One region of the Actinomadura formosensis genome, then DNA from elsewhere that is predicted to be linked to it. Evidence: predicted binding sites of a transcription regulator. Region 1 holds the regulator's gene; the other holds the start of a gene.
What was found. The regulator LexA, encoded in region 1, represses DNA repair genes until DNA is damaged. The targets are predictions, from matches to a motif close to TCGAACANNTGTTCGA.
Positions count from the first base shown of each region.

Region 1 (7,385 bases):
GCCTCACGGAAAAAGGGGTGCGCGATCTTGATCATCTTCGGTTGGCGGGTGGTGTTCTTCACTCTGACCAGGGGAGTCTTCCACTGCCCGAGCTGCGGCGGCGACCGCGACTACCGGCGCCGGCAGGGGCGCAACTTCTTCACCCTGTTCTTCGTCCCCGTCATTCCGCTGAACAAGACGGGCGGGGAGTTCATCGAGTGCGACACCTGCCACGGGCGCTGGGAAACCGGTGTCCTGAACGTGCCGACCACCGCGCAGCTCGCCCACATGCCCGCGATGCTGCTGCGCATGGCCATCGCCCAGGTGCTGCGCTCCGGCGACTACACCAACGCCGCCGCCCGGTCCCGCGCCGTCGCCGTCGTCCGGCAGGCGGGCGACGGCGGCTACGACGATGCCGGGCTGACCGCCGACCTCAGCCGTCCCTTCGACGAGGTCCGCGCCGAGATGGGCCGCGCCGCCTCCGCCCTCGCCCCCGAGGCGCGCGAGAGCATCCTGCGCGCGGCGGCCGAGATCGCCCTCATCGACGGTCCGCTCACCGTGTCGGAGGAGGAGACGCTCTCCGCCGTCGGCGCCGACCTCGAACTCACCCGCGTCCAGGTGACCGGCGTCGTGTCCCTGGCGCGCCAGGACTCCGGCCGCTGAATCCCCGCGACCGGGCTTGCGGTTGCGCTACTCTTGATGTATGTCAGCCAGGCTGCTCCTCGAAGGACCACGTTGACGCACTGACGTCAGCGTGGTGGCCCCTCCTGTGCGAGGGGCCGTTTCATGTCGGCGGACGGCCTACGACCCTGCAGCTAGGAACCGGAGTCTGTAAGCGTGAGCAGCGACGAGCAATACGATCCACGGGCGGTTCAGGACAAGTGGCAGGCCCGCTGGGCGGAGCTCGACCCGTTCGCGGCCGACGAGAAGGACACCACCGCCGAGCGGCGCTACGCGCTGGACATGTTCCCCTACCCCAGCGGTGACCTGCACATGGGGCACGCGGAGGCGTTCGCCATCGGGGACGTCCCGGCGCGCTACTGGTTCCAGCGCGGCTACAACGTCCTGCACCCCATCGGCTGGGACTCCTTCGGCCTGCCCGCCGAGAACGCCGCCATCAAGCGCGACTCGCACCCCGCCGAATGGACCTACGCCAACATCGAGACGCAGGCGTCCTCGTTCCAGCGGTACGCGCCGTCGTTCGACTGGTCGCGCCGCCTGCACACCTCCGACCCCGAGTACTACAAGTGGACGCAGTGGCTGTTCCTGCGCTTCTACGAGCGGGGCCTGGCCTACCGCAAGGGCGGCCACGTCAACTGGTGCCCGAAGGACCAGACCGTCCTGGCCAACGAGCAGGTCGTCGGCGGGCACTGCGAACGCTGCGGCGCGCTGGTCGAAAAGCGCGTGCTGACCCAGTGGTACTTCAAGATCACCGACTATGCGGACCGGCTGCTGGACGACATGGAGCAGCTGGAGGGCAGGTGGCCCGAGCGCGTCCTGCTGATGCAGCGCAACTGGATCGGCCGCTCCACCGGCGCCGACGTCGACTTCGTCATCGAAGGACGCGACGAGCCCGTCACCGTCTACACCACCCGCCCCGACACCCTGTACGGCGCGACGTTCATGGTCGTCGCCGCCGACGCCCCGCTGGCCGAGGAGATCTGCCACCCCGACCAGCGGACCGCGTTCGAGGCGTACCGCGAGGAGGTCTCCCGCGAAAGCGAGATCGAGCGCCTGTCGACCGAGCGGGAGAAGACCGGCGTGTTCCTGGGCCGCTACGCGGTCAACCCGGTCAACGGCGAGCGGCTGCCCGTCTGGGCCTCCGACTACGTGCTGGCCGAGTACGGGCACGGCGCGATCATGGCGGTCCCGGCGCACGACCAGCGCGACCTGGACTTCGCGCTGAAGTTCGGCCTGCCCGTCCGCGTCGTCGTCGAGACCGGGCTGGCCGACCCGGCCGAGACCGGCGTCGCCACCCCCGGCGACGGCGCGATCGTCAACTCCGGGCCGATCGACGGGCTGACCAAGGCCGACGGCATCGCCCGCATCATCGAGATCCTGGAGGGGCGCGGCACCGGCCGCGCGTCGGTGAACTTCCGGCTGCGCGACTGGCTGGTGTCCCGGCAGCGGTTCTGGGGCTGCCCGATCCCGGTCGTCCACTGCGAGGCGTGCGGGGAGGTCCCCGTCCCCGACGAGCAGCTGCCGGTGACGCTGCCCGAGGGGCTGCGCGGCGCCGACCTGGCGCCCAAGGGCACCTCGCCGCTGGCCGCCGCGGCCGACTGGGTGAACGTCGAGTGCCCCAAGTGCGGCGGCGCCGCCACCCGCGACACCGACACCATGGACACGTTCGTCGACTCGTCCTGGTACTACTTCCGGTACTGCTCGCCCGGCTACGAGGGCGGCCCGTTCGACGTCGAGCAGGTCCGCCGGTGGATGCCGGTCGACCAGTACACCGGCGGTGTCGAGCACGCCATCCTGCACCTGCTGTACAGCCGGTTCTTCACCAAGGTCCTGTACGACATGGGCATGGTCGAGTTCACCGAGCCGTTCCGCCGGCTGCTGAACCAGGGCCAGGTGATCAACCAGGGCAAGGCGATGTCGAAGTCGCTGGGCAACGGCGTCGACCTGGGCGAGCAGATCGCCGAGTTCGGGGTGGACGTCGTCAGGCTGGCGATCCTGTTCTCCGGCCCGCCCGAGGACGACATCGACTGGGCGGACGTGTCGCCGCACGGCATGGCGAAGTTCCTGTCCCGCGTGCACCGCATCGCGACCGAGGTCTCCTCGGCGCCGGGCGCCGACTCCGCATCCGGTGACACGGCGCTGCGCCGCGCCACCGCCCGCACCATCGACGAGGTCACCACGCTGGTCGAGACGGAGCGGTTCAATGTGGCGATCGCGCGGATCATGGAACTGGTCACCGCGACCCGCAAGGCCATCGACTCCGGCCCCGGCCCGGCCGACCCGGCCGTCCGGGAGGCCGCCGAAACGATCGCGGTCCTGCTGTCGCTGTTCGCGCCCTACACCGCCGACGAGGCGTGGGAACTGCTGGGACGCACCGCACCGGTGATCCGCGCGGGCTGGCCGTCCGCCGACCCGGCGCTGCTGGTGGAGGAGTCGGTCACCTGTGTCGTCCAGATCGCCGGCAAGGTCCGCGACCGGCTGGAGGTCGCGCCCGGCATCGCCGACGAAGAGCTGGAGCGCAAGGCCCTGGCCTCGGCCAAGATTCGGGACGCCCTGGGCGGCGCCGAGATTCTCAAGATCATCGTCCGTGCACCCAAGATCGTCAACATCGTTCCCAAGCGCTGACCGGGCACGCCGAAACGGCCGCCGGAACCGTCCGGCGGCCGTTTCGGCGGGCGTGTCACATCTTGCGGAGGACCGCCACGACCCGGCCGAGGACCGAGGCCTCGTCGCCGGCGATCGGCTCGTAGGCCGGGTTCTGCGGCATCAGCCAGATGTGGCCGTCGTCGCGGCGCTTGAACGTCTTCACCGTGGCCTCGCCGTCGATCATGGCGGCCACGATGTCGCCCTGCTCGGCCACCGGCTGCTGCCGCACGACCACCCAGTCGCCGTCCGCGATCGCGGCGTCGATCATCGAGTCGCCGGTGACCTTCAGCAGGAAGTGGGTGCCCTCGCCGACGAGCTGCTTCGGCAGCGTGAACACGTCCTCGACGGCCTCCTCGGCGAGGATCGGCCCACCGGCGGCGATCCGGCCGACGAGCGGCACGTACGCGGGCGCGGGCCGTGCCGCGGCCGGCCGGCCCGTGGCGGTGTCGTAGGGCTCCTCGTCCGTGCGCACCGGCGTCGCGCCCGGCACCCGGACCTCGACCGCGCGCGGCCGGTTGGGATCGCGCCGCAGGAAGCCCTTGCGCTGAAGCGACCTGAGCTGGTGGGACACGCTGGAGGTACTGGTCAGCCCCACGGCCTCGCCGATCTCGCGCATCGACGGCGGATACCCCCGGCGCTGCACCGAGTCGCGGATCACCTCCAGCACCATGCGCTGCCGCTGGGTCAGGCCCGTCTCGTCCATCGGCCCGTCGGGCAGCTGCCGGACCTTGCTCATCGCTCGTCGCCTCCCGGGCGCCTCGATCGGTCACTCCTCGTCATGGAACGCTATCGCGTCCCGGCCAAATGATCAAACAATTGTTCGAAGATGCACTCGCTTTTTCTGGCCTTCCCTTGATAGAACATCGTACAGGCGTTCGATCGAAAATTCATTCGACGTCGAGGAGCGGAGATGCCCGGTTCCCCGCACAGTGACCACGTCCCGATCCGGCTGACCCGGCGCGGCCGCGCCGTCGTGGTCGCCTTCGCCGCCGCCGTCACCCTCGCCGCCCTCTGGGCCACCGTCGGGCCCGGTGCCTTCGCCGGTTCGCGCGAGAGCCGCCACGGCCCGTCCCGTCCCGCGAGAACCGTGGTCGTCGAACCCGGCGAGACCCTCTGGGACATCGCCTCCGCCGCCGACCCCGGCGGCGACCCCCGGCGCGCCGTCCAGCGGATCATGGACCTCAACGGCCTGGGCGGCGACCCCACCGTCCACCCCGGCCAGGAGATCCGCCTTCCCGCCGGCTGACCCGCGCACCGAATCCGGCCGGGTGTTCCGCGATCGCGGCGGACGCCGTGCCGCGACACGCCGGGACGGAAAATCGGGACCGGTGAGATGACCTGCGCGGACGTGTCGGGGGTGACCCGTGAGGCGCCTGATCAGGTTGCGAACCCTTGTGCCGAGCCGTACGGTTGACCACAACATCTAGTAGTCACATCGATGTAGTTCCCTATATATGGCACTCACATCGGTGTAACTCGTTTTCGTCAGGGGAGGAATCAAGCGTGCACTGCCCGTTCTGCCGCAACCCTGACACCAAAGTGATCGACAGCCGTTCGACCGACGACGGCGCCGCGATTCGGCGCCGCCGCTCGTGCGCCGAATGCGGCAAGCGATTCACGACGCAGGAGAATGTGCTCGTCATGGTGGCCAAGCGCAGCGGCGTCACCGAGCCGTTCTCCCGAGAAAAGATCATCGCCGGTGTGCGCAGGGCCTGCCAGGGCCGACCGGTGGACGAAGATGCGCTCGCGAAGCTGGGACAGCGGGTCGAAGAGGCGATCAGGTCGTCCGGATCCGCGGAAATCCCCTCGCACGAGATCGGCCTCGCGATCCTGGGGCCGCTCGGCGAACTCGATGAGGTCGCCTATCTGCGATTCGCCTCGGTCTACCGGAGCTTCGAGTCGCTGGACGACTTCGCCAAGGAGATCGAAGCACTGCGGAAGGCCGGTTCCTCGGGGGAGCCCGGCCCGTCCCGGTAGGGACGGTTCCAGAAACACACGCCAGCACATGTAAAGGCGCTTCCGCGCGGGCATGGCCCGTGCGGCGGCGCGGTTGTTCCTGAGCTGGGCCCGGCGGGAGGGCCCGAGAAGGGGGAAGGCCATGACGGAGACGGTGAGCGGCTCGCCGACGCGGCGCGGCAAGGGGGGCCGCAAAGGGCTGAAGGTCGAGCGCATTTTCACCACGCCCGGCGTGCACCCGTACGACGAGATGCGCTGGGAACGTCGTGACGTCGTCATGACCAACTGGCGCGACGGCTCGGTGAACTTCGAGCAGCGGGGCGTCGAGTTCCCCGACTTCTGGTCGCTGAACGCCGTCAACATCGTCACGTCCAAGTACTTCCGCGGCGCGGTCGGCACCCCGCAGCGGGAATGGAGCCTGAAGCAGCTCGTCGACCGCGTGGTGAAGGTCTACACCGAGACCGGCATCCGGGAGGGCTACTTCGCCTCCGAGGAGGACGCCGAGATCTTCGACCACGAACTGAAGTACGCCCTCGCCCACCAGCTCTTCAGCTTCAACTCGCCCGTCTGGTTCAACGTGGGCACCAAGTCCCCCCAGCAGGTGAGCGCGTGTTTCATCCTGTCGGTGGACGACACGATGGAGTCCATTCTCGACTGGTACAAGGAAGAGGGCGTCATCTTCAAGGGCGGCTCCGGTGCCGGCCTGAACCTCTCCCGCATCCGCTCCAGCAAGGAACTGCTCTCCTCCGGCGGCACGGCCAGCGGGCCCGTCTCCTTCATGCGCGGCGCCGACGCCTCCGCCGGGACGATCAAGTCGGGCGGCGCGACCCGCCGCGCCGCGAAGATGGTCGTGCTGGACGTCGACCACCCCGACGTCGAGGAGTTCATCCAGACCAAGGCGCGCGAGGAGGACAAGATCCGCGCGCTGCGGGACGCCGGGTTCGACATGGACCTCGGCGGCAAGGACATCAACAGCGTCCAGTACCAGAACGCCAACAACTCCGTCCGGGTGTCGGACGAGTTCATGCGGGCCGTCGAGTCGGACGGCGAGTTCGGGCTGCGCGCCCGGCTGACCGGCGAGGTCATCGAGACCGTCAAGGCCAAGGACCTGTTCCGGCTGATGGCGAAGGCCGCCTGGGAGTGCGCCGACCCCGGCATCCAGTACGACGACACGATCAACGACTGGCACACCAACCCCGAAACCGGACGGATCACCGCAAGCAACCCTTGCAGCGAGTACATGAGTCTGGACAATTCGTCCTGCAATCTCGCGAGCATCAACCTGCTGAAATTCCTCACGGACGCGGGCATGTTCGACGTCGCGAAGTTCGTGAAGCTCACCGAGCTGATCATCACGGCGATGGACATCTCCATCACGTTCGCCGACTTCCCGACCGAGAAGATCGCGCAGACGACGCGGGACTACCGCCAGCTCGGCATCGGCTACGCCAACCTGGGCGCGCTGCTCATGGCGACCGGGCACGCCTACGACTCCGCGGGCGGGCGCTCCCTCGCCGCGGCGATCACGTCGCTGATGACGGGCGTGGCCTACCGCCGGTCCGCCGAGATCGCCGGCGTGGTCGGCCCGTACGCGGGCTACGCCCGCAACGCCGAGGCGCACAAGCGCGTCATGCGCAAGCACGCCGCCGCCAACGACGGCATCCGCACGCTGGACGTGATGGACAAGGCCGTCCACGTCGCCGCCGCCAAGCAGTGGACGGAGTGCCTGAAGGCCGGCGAGAAGCACGGCTACCGAAACGCCCAAGCGAGCCTTCTGGCACCTACCGGGACAATCGGGCTGATGATGGACTGCGACACCACCGGCATCGAACCCGACCTGGCGCTGATGAAGTTCAAGAAGCTCGTCGGCGGCGGGTCCATGCAGATCGTCAACCACACGGTGCCGCGGGCCCTGGAGAAGCTCGGCTACCAGCAGGAGCAGATCGAGGCCATCGTCGAGTACATCTCCGAGCACGGCCACGTGGTGGACGCGCCGGGCCTGCGTCCCGAGCACTACGAGGTGTTCGACTGCGCGATGGGCGAGCGGGCGATCAGCCCGATGGGACACGTCCGGATGATGGCGGCGGTCCAGCCGTTCCTCTCGGGCGCCATCAGTAAAACGG
Region 1 covers NZ_CP192011.1:5,048,374-5,055,758, reverse strand. The annotation lists gene ACQP1N_RS23860 (hypothetical protein) at 28-642, shown strand; gene leuS (leucine--tRNA ligase) at 817-3,285, shown strand; gene lexA (transcriptional repressor LexA) at 3,341-4,042, opposite strand; gene ACQP1N_RS23845 (LysM peptidoglycan-binding domain-containing protein) at 4,217-4,552, shown strand; gene nrdR (transcriptional regulator NrdR) at 4,810-5,283, shown strand; gene ACQP1N_RS23835 (vitamin B12-dependent ribonucleotide reductase) at 5,405-7,385, shown strand, end outside.

Region 2 (7,385 bases), 2.4 Mb from region 1:
GACGAGCGCGGCGATCCGCCCCCGTGACAGCCGCGGGATCTCCACCCCGCCGACGTCGAAGTCTCCGCCGATCAGCGCTATCACGATGCACACCGCACCTACCACCTGCAGCGTCATGATGAAGTGCCCTCCGGACGTTCCCGGGGAAGCCACTGCGACTTCTCTTATGTGTATTAACACATGGAGAAGAATGTATGTCTACAGGCTAGCTATGTGCAATATTACGCAAACCTTCGAGATTGTGCAGGGTGATCTTGCGCCGGCCGGTGCTCACCAGCCCCTCCTCGCGGAGCTTGCGCAGCTCGATCGCGACGGCGTCGCGGGACGCGCCGATCCGCCCGGCGAGATCCTGCTGGGAGAGGGTGACCGCGAGCGTCCAGCCCTCCCCGTCCTCCTCGCCCACCTCGCTCGCCAGGTCGAGCAGCCAGCGGGCCAGCCGGCTCTTCACATCCAGCCGCGCCAGCAGCGCCCGCTGGTCGGACTGGCGGCGGCGGCGGACGGCCGCCCGGTACATCAGCGGCCACAGGTCGTGGTCCCGGACGAAGGCGAGCAGCGCCTCCGCGGCGATGTCCAGGCCGGCGAGGTCGGTGATCGTCGTCACCGTCGCCGCCCGGGGCTCGCCCATGAGGACGCCCTCCTCCCCCATGACCTCGCCCTCACCGCGGATCGCCAGGATGATCTCCGTGCCGTCGGCGGCCTTCCGGGTCACCTTGACGCTGCCCTTCTGGATCAGCAGCACCGAATGGGACGGCTGCCCCTCCCAGAAGATCGTGTGCCCGGCCGGAAACTGCACGGGCGTGCCGAGGTCCTCCAGGGCCGAGCGCAGCGGCTCCTCACCGGGGGCCAGGGGCTCGCCGAGCACGTCCATGATCCGGACAGAGGGATCATCCATCATGCGGGCAAGTGTAATTATCCATATGCCGACATGGCCAGATCCGGATTCATAGATGTAGCCGTGGCGTATCCGTGGTCAGCGGATCGTCCCCGCGTCGCGCAGGGCGGCGATCCGGTCCGCGGACAGGGACAGGACGTCCCGCAGGACCTCGTCCGTGTGCTCGCCCAGCGTCGGGGCCGGCACGGGGGGCATCGAGGCGTCACCGAGCCGCAGCGGCGAGCCCGGGGCCAGGTGGACGCCTATGCCCGGCTGGTCCAGGCGCCCCATGAGCGGCTCGTCGTGAAGGGCGGCGGCCACCTCGGCGAAGTCCCGGTACCGGGACCACAGGACCGACGTCTTCGCCAGCGTCTCCCCCACCTGGTCGCACGTACGGGACGAGAACCACGGGCCGAGGACGCCGCCGAGCGCGTCGCGGTAGGCGTAGCGGTCGCCCGCCTCGCGGAAGTCGGCGCCGAACGCCCGCTCAAGGGCGGCGGCGACCTCGCCGACGCCGGTCGCCTCCACCAGGTCCCGCCAGTGGCGGGCGGTGAGCACCGCGACCATGACCCGGCCGTCGGCCGTGGCGAAGTCCCGTCCGAAGTCGCCGAACAGATGGTTCCCCAGCCGCGGCCTCGCACGGGTCAGCTGTGCCTCTGCGAGGTGACCCAGGTTCCCTGCGGTGGCCAGGGCGACGTCGTACAGCGCCACCCGGAGGCATTGGCCCTCGCCCGTCCGCAGACGGTGCCGCTCGGCCGCCAGGAGGCCGACGGCCATGTAGAGGCCGCACGCCACATCCCACGCGGGCAGGGCGTGGTTGACGGGGGTCTCCTGGCCGGGCGGTCCCGTGACCAGCGGGAAGCCCATGGCGGCGTTCACCGTGTAGTCGACGGCGTTGCCGCCGTCACGCGTCCCCTGGAGCCGGACATGGACGAGGTCGGGCCTGACCGCCTTCAGCTCCTCGCAGGTGAGGCCCTGACGCGGCGGCGCGTTGGTCAGGACGACGCCGCTCTCCGCGACGAGCCCGGCGACCAGTTCCCGTCCCTCCCGGGACCGCAGGTCGGCGGTGACCGACCGCTTGCCCTTGTTCAGCCCGGCCCAGTACAGGCTCCGGCCGGACGGCGCGAGCGGCCACCGGTCGATGTCGGGTCCGCCGCCGATCTGGTCGACCCGGATGACGTCCGCGCCGAGCTGCGCCAGGGTCATCCCGCCCAGCGGCGTCGCGACGAAGCTGGACAGCTCCACCACGCGCATCCCGTCCAGCGGCGGCGTTCCGGTCATGGGCGTTGTCTATCAGGCTCCTCCCCACCACCCGCGGGCGGGCATGGGATCGAGCCCGCGGGCGGGCATGGGATCGCGCCGGCGGCATCGGCTCGGGGGGTTGCGGTCACCGCCGGCGCGATCGCCCGGGGGTTCGCCGGAGGCCGGGCCTGCGCCCCGCGGTGAGGGCCGGCGGGACGCCCGCCCCGGCCTCCGGCGCGGCCGGTCCCGTGGGGAGGCGGGGACGGCCCTCGGAGATGGCTAGCTGGCCTCTGGGACGGGCAGGGTGGGCTGCCCGTCGATGCCGAGGGTGTCCTCGACGAGGGTGACGAAGACTTCGGCGTCGTGCACGAGTTCCTCGGCCTCGCGCGGGGTGACGGCGCGCGGGAGGCCCGCCTCGGCGGCGGCGCGCTTGTCGGCGCCGGCGGCGAAGAAGGCGGCCCACTCGCGCAGCGCGGGCTCGGCCTCGGGCAGCAGCACCCACACGCTGCGCGGACGGCCGCGGCGGTGGGTCTCCAGCGGTTCCTTGGACGCCAGCACCGCGGCGGCGGCGCGCAGCGCGGCCAGGTGGGCGCAGACATAGCGGACGGCCGGCGAGGTGGCCTCGGCGGCCTCGGCGAGGCCCATGCGGGCGGCGTGCAGTTGGCCGACGGCCGTGTGCGCCGGACGGGGCGCGGGCAGCGGACGGTGGCGTGGACTCGGCGGCATGGACTCGGCGGCGGAGTGGATTCCGCGTGCGGTCATCGTTCCGGACATGTGTGCCTCCTTCCGGGCTCGGGCCGGCCGGGCGGAGAGCTTCCCCTCACTCCGCCCGGCCGTCCGTCCCGCCGAAACACCGCGATCGGCGGGGACGTCGCCCTGGCGCGGGCCGCGAGTCCCGCACCAACGTCGAACATAAGTTCGACGCACTTCCCAGTAAACAGCCCTGACGGCGATTCGTCAACGTGTTCGAATGTGTGTCGTGTCCCGCAGGTCAACGGGTGTGACGGCAGTACAACAGCGGGGTACGACAGTTGACCGGCGGCAGCACCGGCCAGGGCCTAACCGGGCCGTCTGACGTGCACGGGGACGTTCGTTCCGAGCAGGCCGGGGAAGTACTCGGCGATGTGCATCGGCATCCGGACGCAGCCGTGCGAGGCGGGGTAGTCGGGCACGTCCAGGGCGCCGTGGAAGGCGATGCCGCCGTTGAAGTAGACGGGGTTGTAGAGGCGCCCCAGCGGTGAGGTCTCCCAGCCGGTGAAGCGGCGCCCCGTCCGGAAGTCGCCCGTGCTCGTGGTGGCGTACCGGCACCTGGGGACGGTGGCGCCGGGGTCCTTGGCGCAGTAGTACTCCCCCGAGCCCGGCGAGATGTGCGAGATGAGGCGCGGCTCGCCGTCCTTGTAGAGGACGAGGTACTGGCGTTTCAGGTCGACGTCCACCCGGTCCTTCTCGCGTTTCCCGGCCACCGGACGCGGCTCCTTGGGCGCGTCCAGGGCCTCCCAGAAGGACTTGTCCGGGGTGCTCTTGTGCTTGAGGCGGTTGACCGCCTGGAACGCCCACACGGCCATCTGCGTGGACGGCCCGTACTTCCCGTCCGCCTTGCCCGGGTCATAGTGGAGTTCCTTGAGGCGGCGCTGGAGGTCCTCAACGTCGGCGCCCTTCGCCCCCGGCTTCAGCTTGTGGTGCGCGGGTGTGGGCGCGGGCGTGGAGGGCGGGGCCGCCGTCACCGACGTGGACGGTGACGGCTCCGGCGCCGGGGGCGCCGTCTGCTCCGTCCCGTTGCAGCCCGCCAGGACGACGGCCGCGATCAGCGGGACCGCGCTTTTCCGCACGTCGATCGATCTCCCTCGCATGGACGAAGCTTAAAGTGCCTCCCATGCATCCGAATGCCGAAATCGTGGCGAAGGCCCTGCTCGACCAGGGCGCGACCGGGACCATCATCGAACTTCCCGCCTCCGCGCGGACGGCGCAGGCCGCCGCCGACCAGTTGGGCTGCGAGGTGGGCGCGATCGCCAACAGCCTGCTGTTCGACGCCGACGGCGCGCCGCTGCTGGTCATGACCAGCGGCGCGCACCGGGTCGACACGGCGAAGGTGGCGGCTCTGGTGGGCGCGGCGAAGGTGGGACGCGCGACACCGGAGTTCGTCCGGGAGGCGACCGGGCAGCCGATCGGGGGCGTCGCGCCACTCGGCCATCCGGCACCGATCCGCACGCTCGTGGACGTCTGGCTGAACGGGTACGACGAAATCTGGGCGGCCGGCGGCCACCCGCACACCGTCTTCCCCACGTCGTACGAGGAACTGCTGAGGATCACCGGCGGAACCCCCGCGGAGGTGGAGTGACGGAGATGCGGCGCCCCCGCGGGCCGACGGCCGGTCCGCGGCCCCGGCGGGGCGCCGGCCTCGCGCGGAGGAGCGGCGGCTCGTTCAGCCCGGTGTGATCCGCGCGGCGACCGGCAGGTGGTCGCTGCCGGTGGCGGGCAGGGCGCGGATGTGGCCGACGGTCGCCGAGCGGGCCATGACCTGGTCGATCCGGGCCAGCGGGAAGGCGGCGGGGAAGCTGAAGGCCAGGCCCCGCTCCGCCACGTTCATCTGTGCGGTCAGCGGGGCCAGCCCGCGGTCGTCGACCGTGCCGTTGAGGTCGCCCAGCAGGATCACCGCTGCCAGCTTCTCGGCGGCGACGGCCTTGCCCAGCAGCCCGGCGCTCTCATCGCGCCAGGACGATGCCAGCCCGCCCGCCCGGACGCGGACCGACGGCAGGTGCGCCACATACACGGCGATCTCGCCGTGGGGCGTGTGCACCACGGTCCGCAGCCCGCGATTCCAGGTCTGCGTGATCCCCCGGGGTTTGATGTCCAACGGCCGGACGCCGGTCAGCGGGTGCTTCGACCAGAGTCCGACGGTGCCCCGGACCGCGCGGTACGGAAAGTCCGGGGCGAAGGTCTTCTCATAGACCGGCAGCGCCGAGGGCACCAGTTCCTCCACCGCGATGAGATCCGGCCCGGCGCCGGCCAGTGCGCGGGCCGTGCCCGCCGGGTCGGTGTTCTCGTCACTGACGTTGTGCTGGACCACGAGCAGGTCGTGCGCGCCGGGCTTGGCCTCGGGCAGGAGCAGCCCGCCGAAAAGGTACGCCCAAGCCGCCACCGGCAGCAGCAAGGCCACCAGCGCCGTGGCCGAACGGCGCAGCAGCGCCGGGACGAGCAGCACCACGACCATCAGGCCGAGCCACGGCAGGAACGCTTCCAGCAGACTGCCCGTGCGGCCCACCGAGTTGGGCACGGCCCGGTGGAACGCCAGCAGCCCGGCCGTCCCCGCCGCGAGCGCGGCGAGCACCCGGCCCCGTGTCCAGGCCGACCGGCCCTTCGCGTCCCCCCGCGCGCTCTCGTCCGGAGCCCGGCGTCGTGCCCACCGGGCCACCGCCGCCCTCACCGCCGCCCTCACCGTCGACGTCGCATCACTGTCCGCTGGACTCTGCTCCACCCCGGCCCCCGATCCACTCGGCCTCGCCGGCTATAGGACGGGCCACCAGATGAATCAGTTCTGTTCTCCGTCAGCGTGCTGTCGGCTGCGGATACGGGGCTTCGCATCCAATAACCTCCCTTCATGGAGATCTGGCACAACCCGCGCTGCTCGAAGAGCCGCGCCGCGAAGGCCGCGCTGGACGAGGCGGGCGTCGAGTACACCGAGCGCCGCTACCTGGACGAGCCGCCCACCGCGGAGGAACTGGACGCCGTGCTCACTCGGATCGGCGCCGAGCCGTGGGACGTGGCGCGGCTGAACGAGCCGGTCGCCAAGGAACTGGGCCTCAAGGACATGGAGCGTGACCGGGCCCGGTGGATCGAGGTCATGGTGGCGAATCCGGCGCTGATCCAGCGTCCGATCGTCCTGACCGGCGATACCGCCGTCGTGGCACGTGATGACGAATCGGTGCAGAGGGCTCTCGACAGCCGGTGACACGGATGTGATTCTGGGGAGTCAGGACACGACGACCGGTGACCTCCGGAGGGGCGATGACCGCGCAGATGCGCACGGGTCCGGCGGCGCGCGACCCGGAGTTCCGGGGGATCGACCCGCCCGCGCTCGATCAGGTCATCAGGCGGCTGCAGGACGCGCAGAACGAGATCCAGGGCTGGCTGAACGCGCATCGTCCCCCTCCCGGGGTGTCCACGGCCGGGTACCGGCAGGCCGACCAGGTGGCGCAGTGGGCCGCCGACCAGCTCGGGATGCTGTCGCGGCGCTACAACTACGCGATCACCCATCCGTCCCCGGGCGGCGGGGTGGACGCTCCGCCGCCGCCCGCGCCCGCTCCGGCACCGGGGAGGCCCGGCGGCGCTCCGGTCGGGACGCCCCGCCCCGTCACGCCTCCGCCCCGCAAGACGGCACCTAAGCCCACTCCAAGGGGTGCCGGTGACATCGGCAATTTCCCCACCCGGCAGGCCGCCGCCAAGGCCGCGAGGGCCGATGCCCTGGCGGTGGTGGCGTCCGTCCAGGACGGCGAGCCCGTCCCCGATTCGGTGTGGAAGCACCTCAAGGCCAACGCCGACGACCCCGACTACACCGAGAAGCTGTACGAGCGGCTCGGGCCCACCGCAACGGCCGGCCTGCTGAAGGCCGCTCATGGAGACAGGGCGAAGCTGGAGGCCGTCCAGGAGTCGCTCGGTGTGGCGAGCCACCACATGACGATGGACGTGAAGTGGCTGCGCGCCTTCCTGGCCGAGGCCGACCGCGCGGGAGTCCGCCCGGCCGCCGTCCAGGTGCTCACCGGGGCCGACATGAGCGGCCGGACGCGCGAGGCCATCGCAAAGCTGAACCTGCACAAGCCGGAAGCAACCACCCTGGAAGCAACCAACGTCGCCTGAGAGGTCGCCATGGCCGCTCCGCCCCCTCCCGGGAGCCTGCCCCTGCCGCTCACCGGTGCCGCAGCCGCCAAGCTGTCACCTGCCGAGCAGCCCAATCCCGAGTACCAGCGGCTCTACCAGGCGTACGCCGACGCCTACGGCAGCATCGACCGGCTCCGTGGGGCCCTCGACGCGCCGGTGAAGATCCTGCGGGGAACGGACGCGTGGCTGGGGCCGGAGGCGCGCGTGTGGGGCGGGCAGCTCGACGCCAACCGCAGGACGCTGAGGAAGGCGGCGGACCGCATCCTCTGGGACATCTACGATCGCCTTTCCGCGACGCAGCGCACCATCCCGCGGGTCTAGTCTCTGTCGGGTGAGGGACCCGAAGCTGCGCGAGATCGACGAACGCGCCTTCCTGCGAAGGCTCGACCCCATGGTG
Region 2 covers NZ_CP192011.1:2,696,851-2,704,235, reverse strand. The annotation lists gene ACQP1N_RS12815 (hypothetical protein) at 1-117, opposite strand, end outside; gene ACQP1N_RS12810 (Crp/Fnr family transcriptional regulator) at 206-895, opposite strand; gene ACQP1N_RS12805 (CoA transferase) at 971-2,152, opposite strand; gene ACQP1N_RS12800 (SAV_6107 family HEPN domain-containing protein) at 2,393-2,887, opposite strand; gene ACQP1N_RS12795 (L,D-transpeptidase family protein) at 3,172-3,942, opposite strand; gene ACQP1N_RS12790 (YbaK/EbsC family protein) at 3,987-4,451, shown strand; gene ACQP1N_RS12785 (endonuclease/exonuclease/phosphatase family protein) at 4,536-5,441, opposite strand; gene ACQP1N_RS12780 (arsenate reductase family protein) at 5,712-6,062, shown strand; gene ACQP1N_RS12775 (hypothetical protein) at 6,119-6,967, shown strand; gene ACQP1N_RS12770 (hypothetical protein) at 6,977-7,309, shown strand; gene ACQP1N_RS12765 (GNAT family N-acetyltransferase) at 7,320-7,385, shown strand, end outside.
Region 2: ACQP1N_RS12800 (SAV_6107 family HEPN domain-containing protein) is a predicted target of LexA. The motif match lies at 3,020-3,035, and genes of this name have one in related genera.